DNA from 4 places in the Oceanobacillus kimchii X50 genome. Region 4 is predicted to be linked to each of the others. Evidence: riboswitches for the same ligand, from Rfam matches in the RefSeq annotation. Region 4 holds a riboswitch; each other region holds the start of a gene.
What was found. A riboswitch is a leader RNA that binds a small molecule or an ion and turns the genes downstream of it on or off. The one in region 4 is predicted to bind S-adenosylmethionine.

Region 1: it holds a riboswitch for S-adenosylmethionine, as region 4 does, so the genes downstream of both, C794_RS18120 (iron-containing alcohol dehydrogenase family protein) here and C794_RS14940 (carboxymuconolactone decarboxylase family protein) in region 4, are expected to answer to the same signal.
Region 2: it holds a riboswitch for S-adenosylmethionine, as region 4 does, so the genes downstream of both, C794_RS16470 (O-acetylhomoserine aminocarboxypropyltransferase/cysteine synthase family protein) here and C794_RS14940 (carboxymuconolactone decarboxylase family protein) in region 4, are expected to answer to the same signal.
Region 3: it holds a riboswitch for S-adenosylmethionine, as region 4 does, so the genes downstream of both, C794_RS06945 (Fur-regulated basic protein FbpA) here and C794_RS14940 (carboxymuconolactone decarboxylase family protein) in region 4, are expected to answer to the same signal.

Annotation. Positions count from the first base shown of each region.
Region 1 is NZ_CM001792.1:3,567,725-3,576,052, forward strand. It holds gene C794_RS18090 (YybH family protein) at 57-419, opposite strand; gene C794_RS18095 (hypothetical protein) at 593-904, opposite strand; gene C794_RS18105 (methionine ABC transporter permease) at 1,123-1,794, opposite strand; gene C794_RS18110 (methionine ABC transporter ATP-binding protein) at 1,769-2,806, opposite strand; gene C794_RS18115 (MetQ/NlpA family ABC transporter substrate-binding protein) at 2,847-3,668, opposite strand; gene C794_RS18120 (iron-containing alcohol dehydrogenase family protein) at 3,665-4,798, opposite strand; SAM riboswitch class I at 4,907-5,026, opposite strand; gene C794_RS20030 (glycoside hydrolase family 84 protein) at 5,474-7,687, shown strand; gene C794_RS18130 (DEAD/DEAH box helicase) at 7,864-8,328, opposite strand, start outside.
Region 2 is NZ_CM001792.1:3,221,988-3,230,315, forward strand. It holds gene C794_RS16445 (winged helix-turn-helix transcriptional regulator) at 1-48, shown strand, start outside; gene C794_RS16450 (acyl-CoA thioesterase) at 101-616, opposite strand; gene cls (cardiolipin synthase) at 660-2,099, opposite strand; gene megL (methionine gamma-lyase) at 2,290-3,453, opposite strand; gene rarD (EamA family transporter RarD) at 3,738-4,652, shown strand; SAM riboswitch class I at 4,740-4,849, shown strand; gene C794_RS16470 (O-acetylhomoserine aminocarboxypropyltransferase/cysteine synthase family protein) at 4,954-6,624, shown strand; gene C794_RS16475 (SGNH/GDSL hydrolase family protein) at 7,136-8,065, shown strand; gene C794_RS16480 (YpmS family protein) at 8,077-8,328, shown strand, end outside.
Region 3 is NZ_CM001792.1:1,303,571-1,311,898, reverse strand. It holds gene C794_RS06985 (MFS transporter) at 38-1,225, shown strand; gene C794_RS06980 (GNAT family N-acetyltransferase) at 1,273-1,806, opposite strand; gene C794_RS06975 (DUF998 domain-containing protein) at 1,959-2,585, opposite strand; gene C794_RS06970 (ZinT family metal-binding protein) at 2,983-3,984, opposite strand; gene C794_RS06965 (HIT domain-containing protein) at 4,140-4,469, opposite strand; gene C794_RS06960 (class I SAM-dependent methyltransferase) at 4,497-5,216, opposite strand; gene C794_RS06955 (GNAT family N-acetyltransferase) at 5,230-5,748, opposite strand; gene C794_RS06950 (hypothetical protein) at 5,875-6,204, shown strand; gene C794_RS06945 (Fur-regulated basic protein FbpA) at 6,294-6,494, opposite strand; SAM riboswitch class I at 6,570-6,670, opposite strand; gene C794_RS06940 (HAD-IIIA family hydrolase) at 6,772-7,311, opposite strand; gene C794_RS06935 (hypothetical protein) at 7,308-7,607, opposite strand; gene C794_RS19770 (hypothetical protein) at 7,727-7,975, shown strand; gene C794_RS06925 (CynX/NimT family MFS transporter) at 8,175-8,328, shown strand, end outside.
Region 4 is NZ_CM001792.1:2,865,054-2,873,381, forward strand. It holds gene C794_RS19925 (DUF3958 family protein) at 1-91, shown strand, start outside; gene C794_RS20515 (LXG domain-containing protein) at 91-1,632, shown strand; gene C794_RS14920 (hypothetical protein) at 1,649-2,269, shown strand; gene C794_RS14925 (sodium:solute symporter family protein) at 2,337-3,857, opposite strand; gene C794_RS14935 (LLM class flavin-dependent oxidoreductase) at 4,054-5,424, opposite strand; gene C794_RS14940 (carboxymuconolactone decarboxylase family protein) at 5,491-6,159, opposite strand; SAM riboswitch class I at 6,358-6,466, opposite strand; gene C794_RS14945 (hypothetical protein) at 6,892-8,109, shown strand; gene C794_RS14950 (catalase) at 8,279-8,328, opposite strand, start outside.

The DNA of each region.
Region 1 (8,328 bases), 700 kb from region 4:
ATTTTCCTGTATCTGTTGTCCTATCATGGCACTTAATAATGTAATAAACAATATCCTTATAAACTACTTAAATGTTCATGTATTAATCTCCACTCACCATCATGCAATGTAAAAACATTAGTCGCCCTCCCACTACCAGATACAAACTCTTCAAGATAATATCCTTCGTAATGATAAGTATAAATACAAGTAGCGACTTGATCACTTGCAGCAATCCATTGGACATCTGTAGCAGAGTAAACTTCTTCTTTAATAGTATCCCAAGATTTCATAAAGTAGCTCCCGATTTGCTCATTGGAAATACAATTTTGATCAGTAAACCAGTATACTGCTTGAGGGTGTAGTACTGCTTTTACATTATTAAAATCATGTGAGTTAGTTGCTTCAATATATTTATCTAACGCTTTACGATATCCCATTTCTCATCACCTTCCTAAAACCATTTAATTTTGACTCATAATATATTCACACGTCTTCTTATCCCCTCTGTCGTTACTATGTTCAAACGAGGTAAAGGGCCAAATAGTTTCAATCTTTACTATAAATTTTTTAATCAACAATTATTCAATCCTCTTCACTTAAACAAATCCCATTAAGCTAATAATTCTTCTTTTGAAACAATACTCCATTCATTTGCCATAAGTTTGTCTATATAGTCGTTGATACTAATATCCTCTAATTCTATCGCTAGTGGATGTAGAGAGACATAGCACTCATTTGTCGTATAATTTATAGTAACTTTTACAACCTCATAGCCATTATGAAATCTTGAGTCAAATCCGGGATCGTCAATAATATCTCCTTTAACAGGGCGAATCATTGATTCAAATGTTTTCATTACTATTTGACCACAATTATTTTTTTCTTTTGAAGATGTTAGAAAAATGATCATTTTGATTTTCATTCGCTCGCCTCTCTTTAACTATGAATTTGTTACTTATAGTATAACATTTCTACGAACACCTTCACCTGCACCCCCAAACTTATCGAGATAAATCTCAAGATACGAAGCTATTTCCTTTATCACCATCGGTTTTCTTCCCAAAAAACACCTCCTTTTGGTTCTCTCATTCTTATAATCGAAATGAAAGTCCAAAAAGAGGCATTTTCGGTTAAATTAGTTTAATCTTTTTTCAATCGTGCAGCAAAGTAATTGCCGAGCGACTGTAATCCTTGCACTAAAATAATCAGGAGAATAACGGTTACGTACATCACATCTACTTCATATCGTAAGTGACCATATCGATATGCGAGATCGCCAAGGCCTCCACCGCCAACTAAGCCAGCCATAGCAGATGCTCCGATTAGTCCGATGATCGCAATCGTTAACCCGAGAACAATAGAGGAGCGAGATTCCCGTACAAGTACATGCCACACGATATGTCTCGTTTTAATCCCCATCGCTTCATATGCTTCAATGACACCACGGTTTACTTCCAGTAATGCAGACTCCATTAACCGAGCGATATAAGGCGCCGTATAAACGACCAATGGAACGATAACGCCTTTGACACCGATCGATGTTCCGACAATAAATTTTGTAAAAGGCAGAATGAAGAATAATAGAATGATAAACGGAACCGAACGAATAATATTGATGACGATATTCAACACATTATAAACGAGTTTATTACTGAGTGCTTTCCCCGGTCTCGTTAAAACAAGTAGAATTCCTAGCGGTAACCCAATCAAGACTGAAATAGCAAGGGATATACCGACCATCTGAAACGTTTGAATCGTCGACATCCATAAATCCGAACCCCATGCATCAAGAAACGCGTTGATTTTCTCCATCGAACGTCACTCCTTCCACATGTACTTGTTGGTCTTGTAAAAACTGAAACGCATTGTTTATCTCCGCTTGTTCCCCTTTGAAGTGAACAAGTAATTGTCCGAATGCTTCTTCCTTAATTCGTGTAATACTACCGGACAAAATATTCGGATAGATATTGTATTTTTTCGTTACGAGCGCAAGCGCCGGATCTCCCGATGATTCTCCGAAGAAAGATAATTTAGCTACTTGGCCATTCTCACTCAATCGATCTACTAAGTCATCCGGAATGTCATGCGAGAATAAACTGTTCACAAACCGCTTCGTTGTCCGTTGCTGTGGTGAAATGAAAATATCTTTAGTATTGCCTTCCTCAATCACTTCGCCATTTTCCATGACAGCGACCCGATCGCAAATTCGCTGGATGACATTCATCTCATGCGTAATCAGCAAGATCGTAATTCCGAGTTCTTTATTTATTCGTAATAATAGATCTAGGATCGCCTCTGTTGTATCTGGATCGAGTGCACTTGTCGCTTCATCACTTAACAGAACTTCTGGCTCATGAGACAATGCTCGGGCAATCGCCACTCGTTGTTTTTGCCCACCGGAGAGCTCTGACGGGTATGCATCATGCTTGTCGGCTAAGCCAACGATATCCAAGTATTTCTGCACCCTTTCCTTTACTGCCTGTTTATCGAGGCCAGTTAATTTCAGCGGAATAGCGATATTATCGTAGACAGTTGCTGTCTTTAATAGATTAAACCCTTGAAAAATCATCCCGATATGACTTCTGGTGTCTCGGAGTTTTCCTGCCTTTAACGTGGTTAATTCTACATCATTTACTTTTACCGATCCTTGATCCGGCTGTTCCAGTAAATTCACACAACGAATCAATGTACTCTTCCCGGCGCCACTATAGCCGATTACGCCATATATTTCGCCTTTTCCAACGGATAAAGAAACATCTTTTAATGCATGAATATCTCCTTGTTTTCCTGAAAAAGTCTTTGTGATGTTCGTTAATTCAATCATATGTTTATGCTCCTTCCGTTACGCTCATTTCCTTACTCCCTTACCATGAAGGAATGAGCGATCCGCCAAATTCCTCTTCGATGAACGTTTTGACTTCTTCACTACGATAAATATCTGCTAGTTTCTGGATGATTTCATCGTCTTCGTTTTCTGCCCTCACCGCAGCATGGTTAATGTAAGGAGAATCTTTCGGCTCAATATAAATAGAGTCTTCCGTAGGGGTAAATCCGGCTTCGATAGCAAAATTTGTATTAATCGCAGCTGCATCCAATTCCTCTAACTGACGTGCAATCTGCGCAGAATCTAGTTCCACAAATTCATAATTGCCGTTATTCTTATCAATGTCACGAACCGTAGAATTAATTCCTGTCTCCGAATCCAACTCAATTAAACCAGCTTGTTCAAATAGTAAAAGTGCACGACCACTATTTGTAGGGTCACTAGGCAGTCCGATGGTGGATCCCTCAGGTAATTCAGACACATCATCGACATCTAATGAATAAATCCCCATCGGGAAAGTAACGGTATCAAATGATTTCACTAAATCTAAGTTTCTATCTTCTTTAAACGCATTAAAATACGGTTCTGTTTGGAAGATATTTAAATCAATCTCCCCTTCAGCTAAAGCAACGTTTGGCATAACATAATCCGTGAACACCTTTGACTCGATTTCGATGCCTTCCTCTTCTGCTAGTTCCGTTACTTTTTCAAGAATTTCTTCATGTGGCCCTGCCGTTACACCGATGACTAATTTTTCATCATCGTACAATCCTTGACCCGACCCGCTAGATTCCTCACTGCCACACGCAGCCAATAATGATATTGCTAAAAGTACGATCGCTATTAATAATCCTTTTTTCATGATGTTTTCTCTCCTCTTTTTTCCGTGTAATAGGCTTGATTATATTTCTCTACTTGCTGTAACGCACCAGCTAATGATTCCGCCGTAACTTCCTTATTCATAAAATGAATCGACTCTTGCGGCAGAATTGCTTTCTGAATGATTTTCTCCACGAGCTCCGTATTGGTTACATCAATGCCGATTCCTTGTAAACTAGACGGCAATTGCCATTGATCGTAAAAATCGAGTAGACGCAAAAGCTCATCCTCTTTGTTTTCGAATGCCAATTGGCCAAGAATTCCGTATGCGACGAGCTCTCCGTGTAAGAAGTTTTTTGCCTCGATTGCTTCCGTTAATCCATTATGTATCGAATGCGCACCGGCAATTCTCCCTGCTTTATCGCCAAATCCGCCTACCATTCCACCCGTGATGATGATCGCCTCGATAACTCGAATAAATGCAGGCGTAACTTGTTTAGTGCGTGCGGCATCCAGTGCAGCCTTTCCATCCTTCAGTAGTACATCCCGGCAAATCCCCGCAGAAAATTGCGAAACTTTCACTGGTACAGGCGCTTCTTCATTCGGGTAAAAACTCTCGATCAATGCATCTGCTTCATAAAATTTTGCCAGTGTATCACCTATCCCCGCCCTTAAATATTCTATTGGGGCATGTGCAATGATAGCTGGTTCTACTAAGACAAGCGTGGTCGCCAACGGAAAATCCGTATAATGTGTAAATGCCCCATCGCTGTCATAGAAAACACTAAGCGGTGTCCACGCAGCACAAGTCGCAGCAATCGTCGGAATTAAAATCGATTTAACATCTGCTTTCACAGCTGCAGCCTTCGTAATATCGAGCGCTGTCCCGCCGCCAATACCAATCACAGCATCCACAGAATGTTGATGAAGCTGATTCGCTATGGTCTCTGCTTTTTCTAGCGTGGTATGACCTTCGATAAAGATGATATTCGGTTCTACTTGCTCCACTAATACATAAGGTAAATACGGCTTTGTCGCCTGCCATGATTTCTTCCCTGCGATAACTTGTATACGGTCAACTGATAATTCTTCAAGGAGTACAGGAATTTCCTCTAAGACATCAGAGCCAATCCGATAATGACCAGGAGCTCCTTTAACAATAGATGTGGACATAAACCCTTCCTCTTTTCTCATGGTGTAAATTTTTTTGGGAAACTAAAAATGCCTCCCGATTTGAACTCGAGAGGCATAACATAACAATACGTAAGTCATTCATCACCTCTCTTATTTCTCAAAATACTATCCGTATTTTGCAGGATTTAGCACCTATTCATCATTGGAATTAAGATGAACGGTTGCCGGGCGTCACAGGGCCAGTCCCTCAGCCACTCTCAATAAGAGATATTAGCGTATTTAATTTTAATTATCATACTATTACGGTTTTTACTAATTGTCAATAGAGTTAGTTAGGTTTTTTTAGTAAACAGGCAGCAAAAAACTCTACTATTCCTTTTAATGAGTATATTTTCTTAAAATTCAGTAAAAACATTGACACACGAAATTATAACTTTTAAGATAGATTCATATATAAATGAGACCGCTTTATTATAGTGGGAATCGTATTCAACCATTGGGGGACGTGTTATTACAATCTAGGGAAGTCACAGATAATCCTATTACATTTTAACAAATAGGATTATCGCTTCTAAACCTCGGGAGGTGTATTCTCCGCAATAATTCTAAGAAATAAACCAGGACAAGCAGGAAAGCCATTCAAATTTAGTTTTTCGATCCTTTACGCCTTTTTGATCTTGTACGACAAATACAAAAAAGAAAGGAATAAAGAAAATGAAAAAACAACTGTTATGGTATTCACCTATTATCGCAATGTTGCTCGTTAGCTTTACAACGGTATCGTTCACCTCACACATAAACGCGGAAAGCAAAAGTACGGAAGTGGAATACGAATTCTACCCAACACCCCAGAGTGTCGAATACGGGGAAGGTGCGCTAACCCTCAACAAGGATATTCAAGTTGTTTATGATGACACGATTGATGATGCCACAAGGAAAAAAGTAACCGAAATATTTGCCACCAATAACCTGCCCATACCGGAAATCACAGAAGAACCTTCCAAAGATGCCATTACTCTTTTTGTCGGAACCGTAGAATCTGGTGGCCCAGCAGCAAAGAACGCGGAGAATACACTTGATTCGAATAATATGGACTTTGATCAGATTGATGCTTACCAATTGGAAATTAGCAACAATACGATGACGGTGATTGGTAAAGATACCGATGCTGCATTTTATGGGATTGTCTCCCTCGAAAAAATACTCAGCCAGCGTTCTGATAATCAAATTAAACACTTAGAAATCAACGATTATGCGAATACGAAAGTGAGAGGTTTTATCGAAGGTTATTACGGCATACCTTGGAGTAATGATGATCGTAAATCATTGATGGAATTCGGTGGACAACTCAAGGCGAATTCCTATGTCTTCGCTCCGAAGGACGATCCATACCATAGGGAACAATGGGAAGAACTCTATCCTGAAGATATGTTAGAAGAGATTCGCGAATTGGCAGAAGTTGGGCGTGATAGTAAAACGCAATTTGTTTGGACCATCTCCCCGCTTGGCGAAGTTGCTGAAATTGCCCGTGAAGAAGGCGAAGAAGCTGCCATGGCATTACTCGATGAAAACACAGAAAAAATGCTTACGAAATTCGATCAATTATACGACGTAGGTGTACGACAGTTTGGCGTTTTAGGTGACGATGTTGGTTCGCTGCCATTAGATTATGTCGCTGAACTGATGAATTCTGTTTCAGAATGGGCCCAGGAAAAAGGTGATGTGAGGGATACACTATATACGCCTGCAGCCTATAATTCTGCTTGGGCTTGGGATGGCGGAGAAGAATTAAATAGACTCGAAGAAGCCTTTGACGAGAACATCCACATTCTTTGGACAGGGGAAAATACCGTCGCTCCAGTCGAGCAATATACCATCGACCGCTTTAAACATCGTGATAATAATGGCGTGGTACGTCGCGATCCACTTTTTTGGCTAAATTGGCCGGTGAATGACATTGATATGACTCGTGTGTTCCTTGGAAAAGGAGACATGCTAGAACCCGGCGTGGAAAATCTTGCAGGAGTGGTAACCAACCCGATGCAGGAAGCCGAGGCCTCAAAGGTTGCCATTTTCGCCGTTGCGGATTATACATGGAATACAGAATCCTTTGATGCTCAAACAAGCTGGGAAGACAGCATGAAGTATATTGAACCAGATGCAACAGAAGCTTTCCATACGCTCACCAAACATATGACACATGCAGAGCCGCAGAATGGACTGGAAGCTGATGAAAGCGAAAATATTAAGGAATTGCTAGAAGAAACATTGTCCCGTATCGATAACGATGAACCCCTCGGGAATGTTGCACCTGAATTTATAGATGAACTGAGCCTCATTGCAGAGGCAGGAGACGAATTTTTAAGAGAATCCAAAAACGAAGCATTGAAAGAGGAACTCGAGCCATTTGTCCACGCACTTCAAGATATGGTTCTAGCCGACATCGAGTACATCCAATTTCATCAAGACTTGGAGAATGACGATATAGAAAGTGCGAAAGAACACTATGTATCTGGTACGATTTTACGTGAACAGAGCTTGAATCATGAACGCCCAATGGTGGACGAAGAAGATACCGTCTACGCTATACCTGCTGGTAAAAGACTACAACCATTTACAAATGATATTGAAGACCACGTCATCCAAAAAGCAGAAGAATTGATTGATGTAGGTGTGATGAAAGCATTCGTCGATCAATATGTCGAAGCAGGAAAGATTGAACAGGGCGAAAACGTACGTTTGTTGCAAACCCATCTGACTTCCATTGAACATTTTGTAAAACAAGAATCCTACAACAAAGCGGTAAAACATATGGAGTCCTTCAAACAATTAATAGATACATTCCAAGAAGAAGGAAAGATCGACCAACAAGCAGCAGCCCAATTAACAGAAGTTGCTGATGTCTTGATTGAAGAATGGACAAATTAGGCGTGGGTTTATGAAGAACAAAGAGGTAGTGGCCGATTGAGCTACTACCTTTATTGACCTACATTATGAATTAAAATAGTTAATACATAACTGTATTTCAGAGATCTTGAGTAAATAAAAGCTACGTAGACCCCCAGCCTTGTAAACATCTACTTGTGTGAGGTAGTTAAACACAACTAAACCACAGTTTTATTCGCTTTAGCTATTAATCCTGGTGGCATTTCCTCTCGCAATTTCCATATAAAGCTGATCGGCTTTTCCCCAGAGTGACTCACGTAATCGCAGGTACCTAAGAATGTAAATGGTGCTGTATAGCCCTGTTCCTTTTTATATTGCCTAACAAATAAAGCTATTTGACTCTTTTTTTCCCGATGGTGAATATATCTTTGTGCGGTCGGGCTTTGAAGCGTCAACATACTTTGCGATTGCCAATGGAATAGTCTCTCATTAATTGCATAATCCTCATATAAGGTTGAAGGTGAAAAGTCTTTTTCTGATTTATTCAGCGTAATGAAAAACACGTCTATATTTTCTTCTTTAAAATATTTCGCTCCTTCACGGAATGCTGGGCTTTTCTCCTCGTTGTAATAGCCAAATGCAGCCATTATTTGATCTTTAGAATAAGTAGAATGGACTGTTAA
Region 2 (8,328 bases), 360 kb from region 4:
AAATGGGCTGACCAGTATGTATCAGCTGATGAATTAAAACAACACTAAAATGGATGCAAGCTTCGAAGAAGTCTGCATCCGTTTTTTAATACTATACTATTTATTTTTCCGTACGGTAGGTTGTCCCAAAAGTTTCTGCGAGTTTTTTTGAATTAAGTCTTCTCTCTTCACGACGATTTGCTCGTAGAGGTGCACTTTCATGCAGCATCTTTTCATCATCATTTTCTGGATATACAGGAGGAACCGAGATCGGTTTTCCATTTTCATCAATTGCTACAAATGTCATAAATGCGGTTGTACAAGCTTTTCTTTTACCTGTTTTTATATCTTCTGTAATCGCACGAATAAATACTTCCATAGAAGTCTTATGTGTCCATGTTACAAATGCTTCGATAGAAATGTATTGTCCAACTCGGACCGGTGCTAGAAAGTCTACTGAATCTGTAGATGCCGTTACTACAGGATTATTAGCATGCTTCACAGCGGCAATTCCCGCTATATCATCTAAATGTGCCATTAGTTTTCCACCAAATAATGTATCATAAGGATTTGTATCAGGTGGAAGTACGTGTGTCGTCTTTATTGCTAGAGATGCCGAACAAGGTTTTGCTTTCATTCAAATTCACTCCTATTATGCTTTTTCATTATGTTGTATATTTTTACAAGACAGGCGAGATCAATCTGGAAATAGATTCTTTAAACCGTATTCCTATAGATCTTTGTTCATAAAGTTTCATTGTCATTTGTGTTGATTTTTCTAAATCTGTATCGAACTTATTTAATAACCGGTCCACCACTTCAGAGTCATATAAAAATGCATTCACTTCAAAATTAAGTCGGAAACTACGTACATCGATATTAGCTGTACCAACTGAAGCTATTCTACCATCTACAATAATTGTTTTAGCATGCAAGAATCCATTCTGATAAATAAAAATTTCTGCCCCAGCTTGAATCAAATCACCACAATACGATAATGTCGCCCAATACACAAATGGATGATCGGGTTTGTTTGGTATCATAATTTTAACATGTACTCCAGATAATACAGCGATTTTTAATGCATCCCTTAAGCTTTCATCCGGAATAAAATAAGGAGTTTGGATATAAATATACTCATTTGCCTCCATAATCATTTTAATATAACCATTTTTGATTTGTTCATATTCCGAATCGGGACCACTAGTAACAATTTGCATGCCGACATTTCCAGCAGAAAGTGTTTCATAATAACTTTCATTATATGAAATATTATCCCTCGATGCTTGATTCCAATCTAAAATAAAACGGGTTTGCATACTTTGTACCGCATCCCCTATTACACGAAGATGAGTATCTCTCCAATAACCAAATTTCTTATTAATCCCTAAATATTCATCCCCTACATTAAAGCCACCTAAATATCCAATATATCCATCAATAATAGCTAGTTTACGGTGATTTCGATAATTAATTTTAAAATTAACTATAAATCGAGATGGAAAAAATGCTTCGACCATCACTCCAGCTTTTTTCAATCGTTTTATATAACTGCTTTTTAACGACCTTGAACCCATATCATCGTACAGGACTCTCACTTCTACACCTTCATTTACTTTTTTAATCAACATATCAGCAAGTCGATTTCCTAAACCATCACTTCGCATAATATAGTATTGAATATGTACATGTTTTTTCGCATTTTCAATATCCTCTAACAAAGCATCAAACTTCGATTGACCATCTGTAAAAATATCGACGCCATTATTTTGCGTATAAATTGCTTCATCATTTTTCAAATGTAAATATACGAGATCCTTATGTTCGATAAGGTCTGGTTGGTTAAATTCAAATTGATTTTCTTCTAAAAGCCTTAATTGAGATTGGACTGTTGTTTTTACACCTAGCCGACTCTTCTTATCCCACGAAAAAATCTTCCTATTACTAATTGGCTTTCCAAATATCAAATAAAGAAAGAAACCGAGGATTGGTATAAATAAAAGGACCATCACCCATGCCCAAGAGGACGTAGGGTCTTTACGTTCAAGAAAAATAATAGAAATAGCTAATGCAATATTAAGAATAAATGTTAGTCCTAATAACAAAGAAGTTATTCCCATAGCCATTGCCCCCTAACTAAACAAACACTATACTTTCTAATAATAGCACAGAATTGCTTTTCTAGATAATACCTCTAAGTTCTTTACTGCTCTTTATCTTATATATTGTTCCCAAGTCGATACACATTAAAAAAGAAGTATCTACCAACATTTAAGTCAGTAGAATACTTCTTAAATTGTTATACCCAATTTAAATGTTATCAAGTGCTTGTTGAATATCTTCCCAAATGTCTTCCCATGCTTCAATTCCAACCGAAAGCCTTAATAAGGATTCAGTTATTCCCATCTTTGCTCGTTCCTCAACCGGAATAACGGCATGTGTCATAGAAGCTGGATGTTCCATTAATGATTCCGCATCTCCTAAGCTAACAGCTATTTTTATAAAGTTAAGATTATTTAATACTTGTTGCGCTTCTTTCTTTCCACCTTTGACTTCAAACGCAAGGACGCCTCCTGCGAACTTCATTTGTTTATTGGCAATCTCAACATTAGAAAAATCAGGATCACCAGGATAATAAACGTTTTTTACTGCTTTGTGTAATTTTAGTTGTTGAACTATTTTTTCTGCATTACTACTATGTCTATCCATTCGTATTGGTAATGTTTTTAGTCCTCGAATCAATAGCCACGCATCAAAGGGAGACAAAACTCCCCCAATATCTTTTTGCGTAGTTAAGGCAATTGTATCCATTATCTCTTTTTTTCCAACTGCAAGCCCCGCAATTACATCACCATGCCCCCCAATATACTTCGTAGCACTATGAATGACAAAATCACATCCTAATTCTAACGGCCGCTGTAAATATGGGGACGAAAAAGTATTATCAACTACTACTGGCAGTCGATATTTCTTAGCTACATTCACAACTAATTCTAAGTCAATTACTTGCATGGTAGGATTAATGGGCGTTTCTACATAAATTAATGCAGTATCTTTGGTTATCTGGTCTTCCAATTCCTTTTCGGATAACATAGTGGAGTAATCGGTTCTAATGTTATACTTTTCTTCCATCATAGATAACAAACCATACGTACAGCCATATAATCCTGAAGAGCAAATAATGTGATCATTGGCTTTTGTTAATGCAAGTAAAATAGCGGATACGGCTGCCATCCCAGATGAAAAAGCTAATCCTCGCTCTCCACCTTCTAATGCTGCAATCCTCTCCTCCAAAATGCGTACAGTTGGATTACCTAAACGTGAATAAATATACCCTTCCTCTTCTGCAGCAAACCGTGCTTGCCCCTGTTCTGCTGAGTCAAATGTATATGTTGATGTTTGGAATATTGGAGGTGTCAAGCTCCCAAGCATCTGTGTTGAATCGTAACCTTCATGGATAACTGACGTTTCCATATGTTTATATGACTTTTTTTTCACCAAAATCCCCCTCTTTTATATTGGTTTTCCACCCTAATTAATAATAAAAAAGCTGAACACCAGCATTCGTGTCCGTCCAAGCTCTTGTACAGTCTTATTTAGTTTTTACAGACGATTAATCATCGTCAAATACAATAATAAAGTATTTACAACATTTATGAAAGCGTTTTCTTTATCATGAATTCAAATAATTGATTCTCTTCAAAAATCCATCTATTATTAGATAAAACTCAATGTACTTATAGAAAGAAGGAAAAAATATGGGGAATAAATCATCATTTCAGCAAGGTATGATTCTTGCATTTAGTGCATACTTACTCTGGGGATTTCTACCAATCTATTGGAAACAAATTGACACAATTGAAGCAGGAACTATTCTTGCACACCGTATTATTTGGAGTTGTGTATTTATGATTTTCCTTGTAATGGTGTCTGGAAAATGGCGGGCTTTTGTACATACGATAAAGCATATGAAGCAAGATCGAAAAAAAATCATTTCCATCACCTTAGCATCGATTGTAATTACACTAAATTGGTTTTTGTTTATATTTGCCGTCAACGGAGGACACGTTCTACAAGCTAGTTTAGGCTACTATATTAATCCAATTTTAAGTATATTATTGGGATTAATCATTCTAAAAGAACCATCAACCAAAGCGCAGATATTCTCATTTATTCTTGCTGGAGCAGCAGTAATTTATCTTACATTAGGGTATGGGATCTTCCCATGGATATCGATATTTTTAGCTGCTTCTTTCGCCATTTATGGTTTCATCAAGAAGACCCTAGATCTCAGTGCAATGTTTGGGCTTACGTTAGAAACACTTGTTATGACACCATTTGCATTATTATATATATGGTTAGCTCCTCAAGCACAAGGATTTTCATTAAATCCTATCTTGACCGTGGAAAATCTATTTTTAATAGGTGGAGGCATTGTTACTGCTATTCCTTTGCTTCTATTTGCTGCGGGGGCAAGAAGAATACCGCTCGCTTCTGTTGGATTCTTACAGTATGTTGCACCGACTGTGATGTTCTTTCTTGGCGTATTTCTATATAAAGAATCCTTTACTACTCACCATATGATCACATTTTTATTTATTTGGTTAGCACTAGCAATTTATATGTATAGCTTATATAAACAATTACCCCGCAAGCGAGGGAAAAAGCATTGATTATATGAATTTTAAAATAATTATAAATTTACTGTTGACAATCAATAAGAAAACAAGATATACTTTATAACAATTTAATAAGCAAATCTCTTATCAAGAGTGGTGGAGGGAATAGGCCCTGCGAAACCCGGCAACCTGTGGCAATTTTGCTATTGAAAGGTGCTAAATCCTACAGACAATTGTCTGGAAGATAAGAGGAGGTTCGGTTTTATAAAGACAAAGTCCTCTTCTTATGAAGGGGGCTTTTTTTTTAATCCTTCTCTTATTACTTTAAAAATAATAATTTCAAGGAGGAAATACGATGTCTAAATTTCAATCATTACAAGCAGAAACTATCTTACTTCATGGTGGGCAAGAACCAGATCCATCAACTGGATCACGTGCAGTTCCAATATATCAAACTACATCCTATGTGTTTCGAGATACCGAACATGCACAAAATTTATTTGGTTTAGCAGAACCAGGAAATATTTATTCACGTATTATGAACCCAACTGTAGATGCTTTCGAACAACGAATTACTCAACTAGAAGATGGTATTGGCGCTGTTGCTACATCATCCGGTATGGCTGCGATTACGTTAGCAATTCTTAATATTGCTGGTTCTGGAGATGAAATTGTTGCAGATAGCAACTTATACGGAGGTACATTCAATCTATTTGCTAATACCCTTCCACGTTACGGAATTAATGTAAAATTTGTAGATGGTACAGATCCTCAAGCAATTGAAGATGCTATTACAGAAAAGACAAAGGCAGTTTTTGGTGAAATTATAACCAACCCTAGCCTCTATGTATTTGATGTTGAAAAAGTTGCTGAAGTAGCACATAAGCATGGTGTACCGTTAATTATTGATAATACCTTTGCTACACCTTATGTAACAAAGCCATTAACTTGGGGTGCAGATATTGTTGTTCATTCCGCAACTAAATGGATTGGGGGGCATGGAACAACCATTGGTGGTGTTGTCGTCGATAGTGGTCGGTTTGATTGGAATAACCAACGTTTCCCGGACTTTGTAAAACCTGATGAAAGTTATAATGGGTTAAAATACGTTGATCTTGGTGCGGAGGCATATATTACAAAGCTTCGAGTGCAGTTATTGCGTGATATTGGAGCATCCCTTAGCCCACAAAATGCCTTTCTGTTACTGCAAGGATTAGAAACATTACACTTACGCATTAAACGACATACGGATAATGCATTACAATTAGCAAACTATTTACAAGCACATCCAGCTGTCGAATGGGTGAATTATCCAGGATTAGAAGAGCATCCATCTCACGAACTGGCAGGTAAATATTTAAAACAAAGCTTCGGATCTATTATTACTTTCGGAATATCTGGTGGTAGAGAAGCAGGTCGAACATTAATAGATAATGTTTCATTATGGTCACATGTTGCAAATGTAGGAGATGCCAAATCTCTCATTATTCATCCGGCATCTACCACTCATCAACAATTAAACGAAGATGACTTAGCATTAAGTGGTGTAACAGAAGAATTAGTACGATTATCCGTAGGTCTTGAGTCTATCGATGATATTATCGCTGATCTTGACCAAGCAATTGAAAAGGCTACTGGTAAATCACGTACAAATAAACCATCTCAAGAGGAAGTTGCAGTACAATGGTTACTTCAATCTCCATTTGATCGAAGCAATGGAGTGAGAAAAAAAGTAATAGCTACGCTTCAAATAGACCAAGATCAAATAGCACCGCTTAAAACACTAGGATATGAAATATTGCCGGTGACATCTTTAAGTGATCTTAATACAGAAGTTGATGCTATTTGGATTGATGAGACAATACCGTCTATCGAAGGAGTAGTACCTACAAATACGATTGTTTTTGCATCGGATAATCAATCTGCGCAATTAAAAAATAATATTGTGATAACCAATCAATCTCCAGCAAAAATCGCTCTACAACTTCGTAATGGTCAAGAGACGAAACAACCAATCAAATTATAATTAGCTCTAAAATGTGTTTATGTTTCATTTTATAAGGGTATTAAAATATATATAAGATAAGGAGCCTTCCATAATGAAGGCTTTTTTTTTTGAAAAGATAAGAGTATAAAAATTGGGAATTCCAATCGTTCATAGAAAGATAAGGCCACTTCTAGCTCCATCGACCAGCAACGGCGACTTCACGAAATTGCCCTACGAAGACTGCCGAATGGCGTGGTCGCACTTATACCCTTGGGTGAAAGTCATCATCGGTTGTCACCTTACCGTGTCCTTTATCTTAAAGAAAAAAGGAAGTTCGACCATTGTCGAACCATCCTTAAAAAAAAAGGGAGACACTCGCTACGTTGCTAAACGGTCGCTTGTGCTTTTATTCCTATAAATTGTTGGTTTAGGTTATCAATAAATGGATTAAACTATTATTATAAAAATCCATCTACTCCAGCCTTCTTCATAGACAAATCCATTTACTAATTCATAATATATAAGAAAAGAACTGCATAGGTGTGATTACATGAAAAACAAGAAAAAGATTATGATCTACAGCGGATTGGTTGCGTTAGTACTTCTTATTATAATTGGATTTATCTACCAATCTCAAGATCCATTTAAGCATCTTTCCTCCGACCAAATAGAGAAAGAAACAGCACTACAAAAACAAGTAGATCAAAATAAATCAAACAATCAACAAGACAATACGAATGACGAAACAGCTAATGAGAATGCAGAAGCCGAAGAAACATCAGGAAATTCCTTCCCCAAAGTTATCAATGAAGCTGTTCAGGGAACGATGAACTTCTTATCTACAGATGAAACACAAATCGTTGCTGTTGGTGATTCATTAACTCAGGGTGTTGGTGATGAAACCGAGCAAGGCGGTTATGTTGGCATTCTTGATAGAACAATAAATAGTACTGGATATAGTGCTGAATTTGATAACTTCGGAAAACGAGGTAACCGAACAGATCAACTGCTAGAAAGATTACGAAATGAACAAAATTTGATTGATGCCATTCAAGAATCAGATATTGCTTTAGTAACTATTGGTGCAAACGACATTATGCAAGTGGTTAAGGAAAATATCACAAGCTTAGATATTAATGATTTTCAAGTAGAACAAGTTCATTATGAGCAAAGGCTCCAAGATATTTTCACTGAAATCCGGGAAATTAATCCCGATTCTTATATTTATTTAGTAGGGATTTATAATCCTTTTAAAAATTACTTTGAAGACATCCAAGAGCTTGATATGATCGTTAGTGACTGGAATGATACTGGAATCAGCATTACAGACGAATATGAAAATAGTACTTTTATACCAATTGAAGATTTATTTAATGATACAAATAATATTAACCTATATGCCGACGACAATTTCCACCCGAACTACGAAGGGTATTATAGAATTGCTGAACGAGTATTAAATTATATGTCAATTAGATAAGGATGAACATAATGAGAGAACGATTAAGAAGACTAAAAAAGATAAACAAGTGGAAAAAACTTTTCATAGGGTTATTTACCTTAAATATACTTTTGATAATTATCGTTCTTTCCCTCATCTTTTGGCCTGTATCGAATAATGAATACCCATCCTCAAATGATATAAATGAACAAGAAAGTTCCGAGTTTATTATTCGTACAACAAAACAAAATTTAAATAGTTTAGTAAATGCATATATCGAAAAATTACTTGAAGGGACAAAT
Region 3 (8,328 bases), 1.6 Mb from region 4:
TTCACTATGTATTTTTTTAACAAAGAGGTGAGATGATATGCCAATGAAATTTTCTCGAAATACTATTCTAGCTATCTTTATGATTGGTACATTCGCGATAGGAATGACAGAATATGTTGTTACTGGATTACTAACACAATTCGCTACAGACCTGGATGTACCAGTATCTACTACAGGACTTTTATTAAGTGTTTATGCTATTAGCGTTGCTGTATTCGGACCTATCTTACGGATGGTTACAGTAAAGTACTCACCTAAACCCTTATTAATTGGATTAATATCTATATTTATTATAAGTAATATCGTTGCAGCACTAGCTCCAAATTTTGAAGTGCTTCTATTATCAAGATTGCTGTCAGCAACGATGCATGCACCTTTCTTTGGTTTAACCATGAGTCTTGCTGTTGAAATTTCTAAACCAGAAAAAAGAACTAGTGCCATAGCTGCTGTTCAAGGTGGGTTAACTATTGCTGTTATGCTTGGTGTTCCATTCGGATCGTTTGTTGGTGGTTTTTTTGATTGGAGACTTGTTTTTTGGATTATAGCCTTATTAGGTGCGATTACTTTAATTGGTTTACTTTTAGTTACTCCGAACATTAGGCCAGCAGAACAACCGAAACTTAGAAAAGAATTAACCGTATTAAAAAATAAAAATATACTAATGATCATTGCGGTTATTGTCTTTGGTTTTTCTGGTGTTTTCACTGCATATACGTTTAAAGAACCTATGTTAAGAGAAATTGCTGGTTTTGGCGTGACAGGTGTCACAATCGGGCTGTTTTTATTTGGGCTAGGAGCCGTTATTGGCAATTTTGTCTCGGGAAGAATTCATCCTTCAAAGTTAACCGAACGTTTAATCGTTACCTTAGCAATACTTGGTGCAGTGCTATTTTTATTTACATTTTTATTATCTGTACCATTTCTTGCTTATGTTGCATGTTTTCTATTTGGAGCAGGAACATTCGGAACCACTCCAATTCTAAACTCAAAAATTATTCTAGCTGCTACAGAAGCACCAGCTCTATCTGGTACCATTGCCGCTTCCGTTTTTAATCTGGCAAATTCTATTGGTGCAACATTAGGAAGTTTACTATTAAATTCTGGTTTTTCTTTTTCACAAATCACATTTGTTGCAGCTGGAATGATATTATTCGGTATGCTATTGATGATAATAACGCATAAGATAGAAGATAAATCATTATTCTCTATTGCTACTGATAAATAGGTTTTACAAAAGAGGAGACTCTTCGGAATAGAGTCTCCTCTTTAATATTATTTATAATTCCACTCTTCCCGTAAAATCCCCATACGTATAGAGTCGTAATACTCTCCATTATAATAACGGACTTTACGTATTTTTCCTTCCATCATCATTCCTAACTTTTCAGCAACACGAATCATCCTCTTATTTCCAGACCATGTAGTCAAACCTACTCTAACTACAGGCAATTGATCAAATAGATGGTTTATCCATAACTTTAAAGCTCTTGTTCCATAGCCTTTACCCCAATTATTGCCTTCATAAAAGATAATCCCCATCTCTAGCCAATTCTTTTGTTCATCTTCATAATAGTAAGAAACTGTACCATATACATCATTATCTACACAAATTACCCATCTAGATTTAGTATCAATCCATGAGTCAGATTCTTTCAAGAAACGTTCATAAGAAATACTTTTATGGGAGAAGTATGGAGCATCCCATTGCTTCCACTCGGGTTTATCTTCTTTGTAAATTAATTCCCATAGACGTTTCAAATCTTTTTCTTTAATTGGCCGTATTGTCAACTCTCGATCTTTATACATGTGAATCCTCTTTTCATTAAAATTTATACTACCAACGATTGAAAAGAAGATTAAAAGAATCAAACTACTTTTCAATCACCTTTTTAACTGAAATCTGGTTCATTGCTATCACACCTTTCAAAATTTAAGTAAAACATCTTTCCTTTAAATATTCACCTATACGCACCTTTATTATTAGCTAAAATAACTGCTAAGACAGTACCCCACAGAAATGTAACACCATAAAACATACGTTGAAGTAGTCCTGCTGGTAAAGAGATAAAGATAAGTAGCACAATAAAAACTACTAAAATGATGAGAGAAACCAATATGCAATAAGTCCACCATTTCCCTCTGACTAATAATTTTCCAAATAACCATAACCCAATTAAAAAAGTTACCATTCCTAACTGTGCAAAAATAGAATGCCAGAATAAATTTACATCTGCAGGAATAAATCCAGAAACAATATTTCCTAATGCTAATAACAATAAACAAATAGTACCTATCCGATTCTTTTTATTTTGTTCTAGCTGTTGAGAAAGATATAGTATCCCTATTGAAAATGTAATCCCGTTAACAATAAATAATATATTCATCCAAAAATGATAAGGAGAGCAAATATCATAAGCTGCTAAAGGATAGGTATATTCGCCACAACTCGTAACTCCCAAATCACTCATTGCATGATCCATCAAATTATACGGAGCGATGGAAGACATCACAAAAAAAGGTTCAATTACAAAATACATACAAGTAAGAATCCAACTTGTTATACCAACATTTTTAGAGATTTTCATTCCAATTACTCCTTATATTTATCCCGTTTGTTACAAGCAGAATATCCTAAGTTTTACTTAATAAAATTAAAGAGATCTGTTTGTTGTTAATCGGTACTAAGTATTATTTCTATATTCATATCCTATTTTCCTTTTATATTTTCATATGAATAAATTTAGTATGGATTATAGGAAATACTTGGCTTTGATTGTATTGGAAGACGACGACTCGTGGTCAGAAAAAAAGAGCTTGAAAATCCAGTAGGAAAAGTGGTTTTCTTTAACCTAGTTAGTTAAAGCCGTGCCTGCTAAAAAGCTGCCGTCTGCAAAGAAAATTAAACTGATCACCATTTAATATGAAATTGATTAAAAAAGAGAACCCAATTAATATCGGATTCTCTACTTGCTTGCAAATATATTAGTGTGCGATCATCTCATGAACGATATCTTCTTCACTCATTTCAGATGGATAGTATGTTGGCCAGTGTTCGACTTCTTCTAACAACGCTTGTCTGTCATCCCCCCAATAAAGGTGGAAATGTCCAGAATCAGTTGGGAATATTGAATGATCGCTAAATTGAATATAAGTTGGTAAGCCTTCAGACTCTTCATCTAGTTTAAATATAAATCTTACTCCTCGATTTCCTGCTTCATAATTTAAAATTTCATACCCATCATATTGGTACTCACCAGTTTGTTCTTCTTCTCCCTCAAAGAAAGTTACTTCATTACCATTAATGACAATTCTATTTACGTCAGTTACATAACCAGTTTCATAATAATCCTTGTATTCTTCTTCTGTCATGTCATCACTTTCTTCAGCTTTGTGTGCATAGACTTCATCTAGTGTACCATTTTGATGTAATGGATATACAGATTGCCAATCGCCTTCCCAGTCTCCTAAAGTACGATCTTCTACTTGTTCATCTTCAAAATAACCATTATAAATTTGTTCAGATTCTTCATCATGCGCATGACTATGTCCATGCCCGTGATCATCTATTACAACTTCTATAACTTCTGATTGAGCATAAGGTTCATGATTATCATTAAACAATACTGCTATAATTTGTTGTCCATCAGTTTCCGCATCACCAAAAAATTTCGTATCATCTAATTCTGGTACTGCTTCCCATTCATCACTGGATGAATCTCTTATGTACCAATGCCAATGATCAAATTCACTATCTTCTTCAAGCTCTGCAGTTAATTTGATTAAATCACCTGTATGATAATGATCAGATACTCCATTAATATTTACTTTTTCTGGTGCATCTCCAATCTCTACCTCATGATTATGATCATTTTCTTCTTCAGCATTTGCTCCTTCTTCGGAATTATCATCTGCTGATTGACAGCCCATTATAAATAGTAGACTTAGTAATAGAACACTAAATCTCTTTCCCCATATTTTTCTCATAATGATTCTCTCCTTTATTAAATCGTAACAGTTACGACTCGTAATGATTACGATTTAAATTATACATAGCAGTTATATGACCGTCAAGATAATTTTTAAATAAAATAAAAAAAGTCTCTACCTGAGACTTTCGTTTTTTTTAAACTAAACAATTATTATCTAAATTTCTTTCCAGATATTATATGCCAATGAAGGTGTTTTGAATCTTGATAATTACCTAGGTTTGTAATGACACGACACGCGCCATCTTCTTCCTTTACCATAGTTGCAACCTGCTTGATTACAAAAAACAACTCCAATAATAAATCATTATCTTTTTCTTCCAAAGAAAGAAGAGAGTCAATATGAACTTTCGGGATGGCAACTATATGAGTGGGCCAATATGGATTTGTATGATGGTACGCTAATACATTTTCTGTTTCCACGACCTTCTCCACTAACGTATTACCACTTAAAACTTCATCACAATAAAAATCTTCCATCATATACTCCCCCTCCATATTTTCTGATCATTATTTTGTACCATAGAAGATAAATGATGATGATTCTTCACTTGCCTCTTTTAATTCCCAATCTCCATAACATTTAACATCAGAAAATCCTGATTTTTCTAAGGCAACCTTTACTTCTTTTTGATTACGAAATCGCAATTGCAGTTTTTCACGTTGGATAACCTCTCCAGACTTAACACTTTTTACAGTTTCATAGAACGTAAATATTTGTTTTTCGTCCATTCCATCGTATTCGGTCCAAATTTCTAATTCTTCTCCTGTCTTAGGATGTGTTGCAACATCGGGTGTTTTATCTGCCATCCATTTTTTCCACACTTCAGCCTTTGGATTACGTGTATCAAATATGAAAGAACCGCCTTCTTTCAATGAACGAAAAACATCACTTGTTACTTGCTCCCAATCCACATCTGTAAGAAACACTTGCGCAACATTTGCAGTCATAATCACCACATCATATGTGTTTGTCTTTAGATCCCCACTATCTCCAATAATCCATTCAACTTGATTGGATGTTTGTTTCGTCTTAGCAAGCTCAATTGCTTCTTTATTTGGATCGATTGCGGTTATATCAAATCCTGCTTTAGCAAAATGTAAGGTGAGCCTTCCTGTTCCACAACCTAGATCAGCTAGATTTTTCCCTTTTATCTCTTTTAATAGGGAAAGAAAAAATGTATCGTCTTCACCAAACCTATTTAATTGATCATAAACTAGCGGAATCATATATTACCTCGCTTTACTGTCTTTTTAGTCTCTTACCGAAAATCACAAATGCTTTTCCATCTTCATTTGGATAAAATTGCTCTTTTACTAGTTCCCAATGCTGGTTCTTATAAAATTGTATAGCAGTCATATTATCTTGTTGTGTTGTCAAAATTGCTGTAGTTGTTTTGGCACCTTTTAACAGACTGTCTAATAATTCTCTTCCATATCCTAACTTTCGATAATATGAGTCCACGATTATTTCAACAACTTCATAGCAGTTGGAGAACCAATCTTGATACTCCTGTTGATTCAGATGATTAGCAATAAGATCATGGTAATATTGACCTTTCAATGAAAAATAACCATAAGCAAAACCAATTAACTTATTTTCTTCCGATAGAATCATATGCCCTTGAAAACCATCATAGTCCATATGTTTCTTTATTCGTTGGAATATCCCTTCAGAATCTTGTCTCCAAACTTTACTATATAATGTGGAAATTAAGTTAACATCCTCTTCACTATGTATTGATTTAAAGTTTATTTGCATACCAGTCACCTCCAACAGACTACACTCCATTTTATCATTCAATTCAGAAAAATACATAATTCTCATTCATTTAATAATATATAATATCAATTAGGGGTGTGATTGTATATGAAGATTTTTAGAATAATGATAAATTACATCAGTATAATATTTATGTTAGTATTTTCCAGTTCTTGTGATAGCACTTCTATTAATAACATTCGAAATGCCAAATTTAAAACTCAGGATAGCCTTATTGGAAATATACAGACGATAAACAATGATATTGCTATTGTTAAAGTAACTAAAGGGTCAATTTTAAATTCTGGAAATCAAGTAACTGTTGATTTATCTGTAGAAGAAGAAATTACTTTTGAAGTAAGTGATAAAGTTGAAGTCGGATTTACTGGAGAAGTCAGAGAGATTGGTCCGCCAGTCGGAATAGACACTATCTATGTAAAAGTAATTGATAATTAAGTAATTTGCTATGAGTAATACATTTGATGTAAAAATGGAATAAAAAAACCTCGCAAATGCGAGGATAAAGTTTGTATCAAAATATAAAGTTAAAAATTCTCCCAATGAATGGCACTTTTACCAGCATGTGGGTGATCATTAAATTGAAGCTTAAAGTATTCGTATTCTAACTCTGCGGTAGTAAGCTCATAAAGATGTTTGTTCCCTTTTTTAAAATGATTAGATGCAATTAATTTCTCAATTAATTCGTTTTTTCTTCTTTCTGATTCATCTTCATTCCAGAAAGCCATATTTAAATCCTCCTCTTCTATAAGTATGATCATGGCAAAGATAAGAAGAGAGAATTTGTATATTACGATAACCTCAACTTATCTTTCAAGCTAATGCTTGCAGGATTTAGCACAGACAGATGCACTCTGTTGCTGAGGTTTCAACGGGCCAGTCCCTCCACCTCTCTTGATAAGTATATTTTTATAAACTTAATTATAAACTCATTAATCCGATTTGTCTACTGCGATTTAATTCTGCAATCTATATATCATAAATTGATTTGTTTCATTCATTTTTCTATGATAGGTGATATCGATTACTAATCCAGTTTACTGCTTCTGTAAGATTCTCTGCAACAAAATCAAGTTCAATTTCTTTTAGTTTTTCAAAATGGTCATGAAGCGTTGACATTCCTGCCCCTGTTTTTACTAATATCTTTACTGAATTTGTTTTGGAAGCTGCTACCATATCACTCCATCTATCGCCAATTACAACACAGTTATTTAAATTTAACTGATATTTATAAGTAGCTTCTTTTAACATACCAGTACTAGGTTTTCGGCATTTACAGCCTTCTTTATGATGATGTGGACATAGAAATACATCATCAAAACCAAATCCCATTAATTCTTTATAGAAATCTTCTTTACTCGCCTCTCCCAATGAAATACCTGGTTGATTGGTAAATGAAAACACTTGAACAAATTGTTTAAGATAATCTATATTCTTTTTCGAATTCGTAAACAACTTAAAGTCATCTGGATAATGTACCTTATCATCTCCACCAATGGTTCCATCCCTATCTAAAAACACTGCTTCAAGCTTTTTGTTTATCATGACTCCCTCATCCCAAAAATGGAAGAAATATTTAAAGTAACCGTTAAAGCCAATAGTATTGCAGATATCAAAACTGTGCTACCTGAAACATCCATTAAAGCTGACCAATCCTGAATTTTCACGAGGTGATGCTGATAAAATAACTGAAAACATATTGCAATAGAACATGCACTTAGACTTACTAACATTAGAATAATTTTTTTCAATTTATGTTTATGTGTGGATAATAGATTGATAACGGGAAGAATTAATGCTATTATCCCTAATATTACACTTGCTAGATTCAATAGTGCCATTGCTAGTTTTCCCCCTTTTATTAAATAGACGTAGATTTATTTATAATAGACGCAAAATTTTAATAAATACTCAATTTAGATTATTGTAGAACTTTATAGCTATTTAAGGAGAGCCGAAAATGAAATTCACTTTAGAAATCATCCGGATACTCATAATTTTTGGTCTATTGGGATTTATTTTCAATAAAGCTATTATGTTTATCTATTCATCCATCGGTATTCAATTAGATAATTATTATGGAGGATTAATTGCTGGTATTGGTATCATTATTTCTATTTTTGTATTATATCGGAACAAATTACAATTCTCTGGATTTTATAAAAGTGATAAAAATTTAAATTTTCAAAAACAGTTAGTACTTTTTTAATATCAATTTCTATCATCATGTTAGTCATTGCCCCATACTTACCATAAGTTGTAATATGTGTTTGGTTACCTTTTGGATTAAATCCTTTAAAACTCAGAATAAATAATCAATAATTATTATCTTTCTCCTTATGATCAATTTATGTATAATTAACCTTTGATATATTAGCTAACGAAGATTAATCATAAGGAGAAACACCATGCAACGTATTTCAAATTCGACAAAACAGCGTTATTATACATTTCTATTAATTTTAGCGATTCTTTTCATAGCTTCAACACTACGGTCCCCCATCACTTCCGTTGGCCCATTAATTCCAATATTTAGAAATGAATTAGAGGTAACAAATGCCA
Region 4 (8,328 bases):
AGTTGAATTATTAAAGAAGAAAAAAACTCTTCACTTGTCTGAAGAAGATTTAATGTATCAACGAAGGTTGCTTCACATGGAGGGTAAATAATGAGCCTTAGTATGTATCTAGGTGAAACAGATGATCAAAGGAATAGTATGAACGCAATATGTATTGAGATTATACAATCGATGGAACAAACGAAGTCTTCAATATATTCATTTCATAAAGCTTTACTTTTACAGGGGATAACATATACCTCAGCAAAATCTTATCTCATTGATGTGTACCTCCCTCTAACTCAAGGTATCATCTACCTTTGTGAAGAGCTAATTCGTCAGAATGATAATTATCCAAGCGAATTTCGAGAGCAAGTAGCAACAACGGATGTCATTGAACAAGAAGTAATAGAACAAATTCAAGAAATTGATAAAAGTATTGAAGCTTTGCGTGACGCAACAGTTGTACTACCATTTCAAAACATGATGATTCAAATTTATATACGAATGAAACAAAAACTCCAAGAGAAACTAGAGAATCTTTATGCGTATAATTCGAGTTCCAGTAGTAACTTTGACACAGCAATAAGTCTTGCTAAAGCAGTGATGACTGGCCTTCAACAGGTTCAAGATGGGAATGGATTTAACAGCGATAATGGTACCTTTCAAACGAAAGGAATGGATTTAAGTTGGATTTCCACAATAGATGATATTCATTACACTAGAAAAGCAGAAGAGCACTACGCCGAGTACCTTCAACAATATCCAGAGGATAAAGATAAAGTAATTGAAATTATTAAATATGAAGAAACTAATAATCAGTATGTTGATCAAACTAATGATTTTCTCTCTCCTCTTGAAGACAAAGATCAAATTGAAATTAAGTTTCTCATGTATACCTCTGAAGAACCTTATCGTACAATGTCTTTAAAGTATTTAGACGAAGTGACCATTGCCGATCCTGAGGCTGGTGGTGGGGCATTCTACCGATCTAGTGATAATAGCATCACAATGGGTAGCATGACAGAGGATCGTACCAATGCCAGAGGTGCATACTTTACTTTTTTTCATGAGCTAGGTCATGCTATTGATTATAATCATGGAGTAGAGAATGGTATGGATGGGTTTTACTCGGATCATTACACATCAAATGGTAAGACATTAGCTAATCAAATGCACGGTGATGTATCAAACAGAGTACAAAGCGAGATTAACCATAGACTTGATGATTCTAAATATGACCATCTATCTTCGACAGAAAAACAAGCTATAATAAATAATATTACAGAGGAATTCATTTATGAAGGTCCATCTAGTGTTTCATTAACAGCTGAAGAAGAAACGCTATATGGTGAAGTACAAACACAAATATCCCGTGAATTACAAGCAGATGAACATAATAACGCATCTGATGTTTATGGTGGTGTAACCGTGAATGAAATAGTTGGCAAATGGGGTCACCACGACAATTCCTATTGGATAGATGAGAATTCAGAAGAAAGAATCAATGAACCGAATAAAGAAGGGTTTGCAAGTTACTACGCAGCTTACATGCTTGAAGACTCTGAATTCAAAGATCAGCAGTTAAATAGTGTTGGTGAATTCTTGCCAAATTCTAAAGAACATATGGATGAAATGCTTAATAACATGTAGTAAAAGGTGGGATCACATGTCCAAATCTATCAAATATCTACTACTAATCGTAGCCTCTTTTTTCTTAATAAGTTGTCAGCAGTCAGAAGGAACTAGCGGAAACGACAAAACTGATTCAGATACTACAAAAGAACAAAATAAAGTCGATGAGGGCGAGGATGATAACATGAGTGAAATAGATATCTATGACTTTAAAAACATTGAAAAAGCACCAAAAGCTGCTGAAAAACAACCTTTAGACAATGTAATCAAAATTTTCTTTGACGAAACAAGTATAGACGATCCTTATCAAGCAATAGCTATTGATATTAAAAATAATGAAATTTATAAAAATCCTATTATCAGTCGTAGAGGGTTACGTGCACAAGACGGTGTAATCGAAGTGAATAACACTGCTGAAGTTAACAACATATTAGAAAAACACAATGTACAAAACTGGGAAGAAGATTATACATTTGAAGATGCTGAAACATATGAAGATGGTTACAGTTGGAGGCTATGGTTACAATATGAAGACGGAACCATTGAGAAACATGGTGGAAAAGGTACAGACATAGTTAAACTTACTCCCGATAACTTTACCGCATTTGTAGATGAGCTTAGGGAATTTGAGAAACGAAAAATAGAGGGAAAATAATATAATAAAAATACGAAAGATTCTCCTATATGAGAGCTCGTTCGTATTTTTATTTTGACTCCATCATTTACAATACTTGCTGTTGCTCAATTTGTTTAACTTTCCTATGACTGTTCATATGTTCTGCCCACAGACTTCCAGCAATCATAACTCCATAGCCAAGCATGGAACTATAAAGCAATGCGGTAAACACATGATCTTGAATCCCAAAACCAGTAAGAGTCATAAAGCAGCTTGCACCTACGATTACGGAAGCTATGGCACCAACACGATTTGCTTTTTTCCAAAAATAACTTAGTGTTAGTGGGGCTACTACTCCACTAATGATCGCCGATGTCCCGAATTGTAGCAGTAATGATAGAGATTCTGGACGGTTGAATGACATATATAACGAAATTAGTCCGATAATAAATAATGCAATTCGAGCTACTCGGACTGCTTTCCGATCTATTTGCATTACAGATAGATTTTTATTCTTATAAAGAAAAGGAGCGATAACTACTTTATAGATATCATTTCCGATACTTGCCGTCATACCAAGATACAAGCTATCTGTAGTCGATAGAATCGCCGAAACCATTCCCATTACAATCAATACAATTAGAACCGTTGGGAAATACTCCAATACATATGCTGGGACTGCACTATCGGATGATGTTAATCCTGGTATCAGAACTCTTGCGGCTAAACCAGCGAACACAGAGAATGTAGATAAAAAAAACAGGGTTGCTCCCGCAGATAATGTAAATGTGCGAAGGTCTTCTTTCTTCCCTACAGATAATACTTTATTCATTAATTGTGGAAGAAGGACGAAACTAAGTAAAAACCATTGAATTGCCATAATGGCGAACCCACTATAAAATGGACTGTCTGCAGCTGTTGGAGCTGTTAAAGCAGGATTAGCATTATTTAATTGTCCGGTTAAATTTCCTAAAGTTCCCCATCCTCCCCCGATTGTCCAAAAAAGAGAAAGAAATAAAAGCACGGAAATAACCGACATCACAATACCTTGAATTCCATCTGTAATTAGTTGTGCATATGCTCCACCCATACTAATATATAAAATCGTTAATGTAACTCCAAAAAAGATTCCCCAATAATATGGTATTCCTATAATTGTTTCAAACATTGTTGCTAAACCTACGTTTTGGGCAACTATATAGTAGATGTTAAATAGAATTAATAACGCTACAATGACTTGTAAAGCTTTACTATTATATCGATTACCTAGCCATTGGGGGAGCGTTAAACTACCTTCATTGTTTTGCCCCTGTTCCCAAAACTTTTTTGTTACAAGTAATAAGCCAATCCATGTGACTCCAAAACACCCTAAAGTATACCAAAGTACAGGTGTACCATACATATACGCCCATCCAGGCACACCAATAAATAAATTAGCGCTAGAATAGGTTGCACCAAAGCTAATTCCAATTAGCCATGGACTCACCTTACCTTTAGCAATGGAAAAACCCTTCATTGAACGACTATATTTAGCTCCTCGCTTACCAAACCAAACAATGAGCAAAAAGTAGCCAAAGAGACACGCTCCGATGATCCACGCAAGAGTCGTTTGATTATCAGTCAGCATTCGTGTCCTCCTCCATTCCTTTTGGGTAGAATTTATTCCAGATAATCAAACCAATTATCCAGAAGACGACAACTCCAATAAAATAATATGTGACCATCTGCTATTCACTCCTTTTCAAACGATTGTAAAATTATAGACCCATGTCAACGGAAGTGGCATGGTTTTAATTTACTAATCTAGTTCACACCTAAAAATATTATGTATGAACCTTTCTTGGTTGCTTCGCTACATGATTTTCAGCCAATCGCTTTTTCCCTTTACCGAATATATTTTCACGTAATGTATTTCCTTCATACTCCGTACGATAGATTCCACGATCTTGTAATATAGGTATTACATGATCTACAAAATCTCTAAATGTATCTGGAGAAGTTGCTAATGCAACATTAAAACCATCTATATCACCTTCAACAGCCCACTTTTGTATTTGATCAGCGATCTGTTCTGGAGTACCTACAAACTTTGGACAACCATTTCCAAGTCCATGATTTTTTATTGCTTCACGTAATGTCCATTTACGATATGGGTCTTTCGTATACAGGTCTAGATTCCCTTGTACTGCTTCTGTTTCAATATCTTCAATATATTGATCTGGATTATACTCTGAAAAATCAATTCCTGTATGTCCTGATAGTAAGGATGCCGTACCTTCATAGCTGATATGGTTTACGAAGTCCTCATACTTCGCAATCGCTTCTGCTTCTGTTGAGCCAACAATTGGTAACATCAATGGGAATATTTTAACGTCATCTGGATTTCTTCCTTTTTCTTGAGCACGTTTCTTAATATCGGAAGAATAATTTTTCAACGATTCAATAGATGTTTGCTTTGTAAAAACTGCCTCTGCATGTTTTGCCGCAAAATCTCTTCCCTTTGGTGATGCTCCCGCTTGGAATAATACTGGCGTTCGTTGCGGCGAGGGTTCAACTAAGTGCGGTCCTGGCACATTAAAAAACTCCCCACTATGATTAATTAAGCGAACTTTCTCTGGGTTAGCAAAAGTATCATTGGCACGGTCATAAATCACCGCATCCTCATCCCAACTACGCTCCCAAAGTTTGTATACCACATCTAAAAATTCATCCGCTCGATTATAACGCAATTCTTTCGGTAACCTTTCTGTTAACCCCATATTGACTGCTTCACTTTCCAAATAGGAAGTAACGACATTCCATCCAACTCTTCCTCCTGTTAAATGGTCCAATGTGGATAACTGACGTGCTAGTACATAGGGTTGTGCATAGGTAGTAGAAATTGTTGGCGCAAAACCAAGATGCTCGGTAACTGCGGCCATTGCTGTAATAGGAAGTAAAGGATCATGTGCAGGAAGTTGAACTGCGCCTCTCGTCGCTGCGTCATGGCTTTTCCCATAAACACTGTACGTCCCTAATACATCAGCAATAAATAACGAGTCAAATTTGCCGCGTTCTAGAATTTGCGCAATTTCCGTCCAGTAACCTAAACGATTATGATTTATTCCATAATCTTTCTCATGTTTCCAAAGCCCCGTTGAATGAGGGGAAGGTGAATTTTGCACGAATCCATTAAAATGAATTTGTTTTGCCATATGCTCAGCTCCTTTTTAGTATCTGAATAAGATAATTACATTAATTAACATTGGGAATCTATTAAACTACTCTTCATCGTAAGCATTTAATGCATTGACACTGTGCGCTAATGCAGAACCTGCTTTAAGAGCAACAGCTACAAAAATAGCTTCTGATAACTCTTCTTTACTGGCTCCAGCTTCCTTTGCATTTTTCGTATGCAAGTCAATACAATAAGCACATCCTGTTGTATGCGCAGAGGCTACTGCAATCAACTCTTTTTCCTTCAATGTAAGTTTACCTTCTTTTAAAACCGCTCCATCAAATTTCAAGAAAGCTTTGAAAGCATCATCACTTATCTCACCAAGTTCTTGTAGTCGTTTAAAGTAGGAAGCTTTATATAACTCATCATCATCATTTCCGTCATATGCATTCAATCCATTTACTGCGTGCGCTAATGAAGAGCCTGCTTTTAATGTTGTTGCAACAAATATTGCCTCAGTTACTTCTTCTTTATCAGCACCTTGGTTTTTTACGTTTCCTACATGGAGTTCAATACAGTATGGACAACCTGTAATGTGAGCAACTGCCACTGCAATTAATTCTTTTTGTTTCACGGAAAGCTTCCCTTCTTCAAGCGCTTTGTTGTTGAAGGCAAAGAACGAATTAAATACGCCTGGTGCAAATTCCTTTAATTCTTGGATACGACTGAAATACGATTTTTTATAAAGACTCCCTGTTTTTGTAGTTGGCATAATACACTCTCTCCTTTTCGTTTTAATAAAAATTTCGATTGCTTGGCTTGTGTAACTATTGCCTCCTAAATAAAGTTAACTTATTGGTTTAGTCATATTTAAAGTCACATTGTTCCAGTTTTTCTTTACACTCCCCTTTTGAAAAAAGAAAAAACCCTTCCGATGAGGAAGAGTTTCATTTAGTGGGCATAAACACTTTTCTCATCTATCAAGCATAAGCTTGCTGGAATGAGCACCATGTTACTTAACTGTAACTGGTTGCTGCGGGATCAACGGACCAGGTTCCTCCCCCGACTCTTGATAAGGAAAATATTATATAGTTGTGTAAGATTTGTATATTAGCATAACGAACCAGCAAATAACTGTCAATAGTTAATTTTCAATTAATTCAATGTAATGAAAAATTTAAACCAATTGGACTATATTGTATATGTTTTTATTTATTCTGGCTTAGACTTTTATTCGACTTGTGGATTCGGAAGAAATTACATGTTCACCCATTCGACTACGTAGACTTTTGTCTGTAACATAGCTACTTTTATGGAACCGTATTACAATGTACCTTCATAATACAATTTAAAACTACCATAACTACCTAGTTTTAATAAGTTATAATTCTCTATACGTCGCCAGTTCATCTACTAAGTTAACCTAAAATTGTAGTTTAAACCCTTTGCTTTTCGGCTAAACAGAATAACATACTAATATTGGCACAATGAAAAGGGTGAAGTTATGACTACATGTTCAACTAGTAGGAGTATTGGTTTAATTTCAGCTCCAGGTTATCCCAACTATATTGCAGCAAAATTAAAAGAAGAACTCCCAAATCTACTACAGTTTTACGTAGACGATGATTGCGAATGGGAGGTTCAATATATTGAAGACCCACTTACAGGTACTGGTGAATCTATTGACATTCTAAAAGCTACTCAAAATAAGAAGAAAAAAAACGACTGGGACTTTGGAATTTGTCTTACAGATTTACCTTTATTCAAAGAAAAACGGCTAATTATTGCAGAAGCAAATCAAGACGAAAACATAGCATTAATTAGCATGCCTAGTCTGGGCTCAACAAGGATGATTAAAAGACTACGAGAGTCCATATTACAGTTAGTAAACGAAATGTATTATGGCAGCTCTGATGGTGATAGAAAAAAGGCCGAACTTCATCTTCAATCTATGAATGAAGATTATAAAGAATTGAAGAATAAAAGTTCAACACGCTTAATCGGAAAACGTTTCTTAGAAAGAATTTCCCCTATTAAACGAGAAACACCTGATGAGCATGAGACGCATGGTGAATGCAATATCGATGTTCGTTTTACTGTTCCACGGAAATGGAGTATTGCTATACGAATCATTTCCGGAATGGTACGAGCCAATCGCCCATGGTCACTCTTTCCAGCATTTATGAAAGTAATTATGATTGCATTTACTACCGGAGCATACGCGCTGGTCTTCCCAACACTATGGCAGTTGAGTGATTATTATTCATTACCACGGATGATTTTACTAACTTTTATTGCTATTACGTCCATGGTAAGTTGGATTATAGTAGCCCATAAATTGTGGGAACGACCTCAAGATGGTAAAGATGACTATATTCGAAAATTATATAATGCTACTACCGTTTTTACCTTGCTATCAACTGTATGTTTGTATTATATTATTCTATACGTTTTATTTACTTTTGCTGTTAATATTTTTATTCCAGCAGAATTGCTTGAAAATCAAATAAATGAGGAAATTAACTTTACGAGCTATCTGTACATCGCATGGACAGCTACTAGTATTGCAACGATTATAGGTGCACTTGGCTCTGCCTTAGAGAATGAGGATGTAGTTCTATCTTCGACATACGGTTATCGCCAACGTCAAAGACATAAACAGATTAAAGAACAAAGAGAACAAGAAGAAGCAGAAGAAGGTCATAAAAAGACAAGACAGTAAGTAATAATGATTATTAATAATTTGCACCTCTAACAACTAACTTGGGGGTGTTTTTATATTGTAAACCTATCTACCTCCGAATTAAAAAAAGAGAGCTTATATGAATAGAGAAGTAAAACTCAAAATAAACCGGTTGAATTTTTTAACGACACGATTTTATATTACATTATTAATCTTCTTTCATCATTGTTACAGCTCTATTCAGCTTTCTCGCTAAGT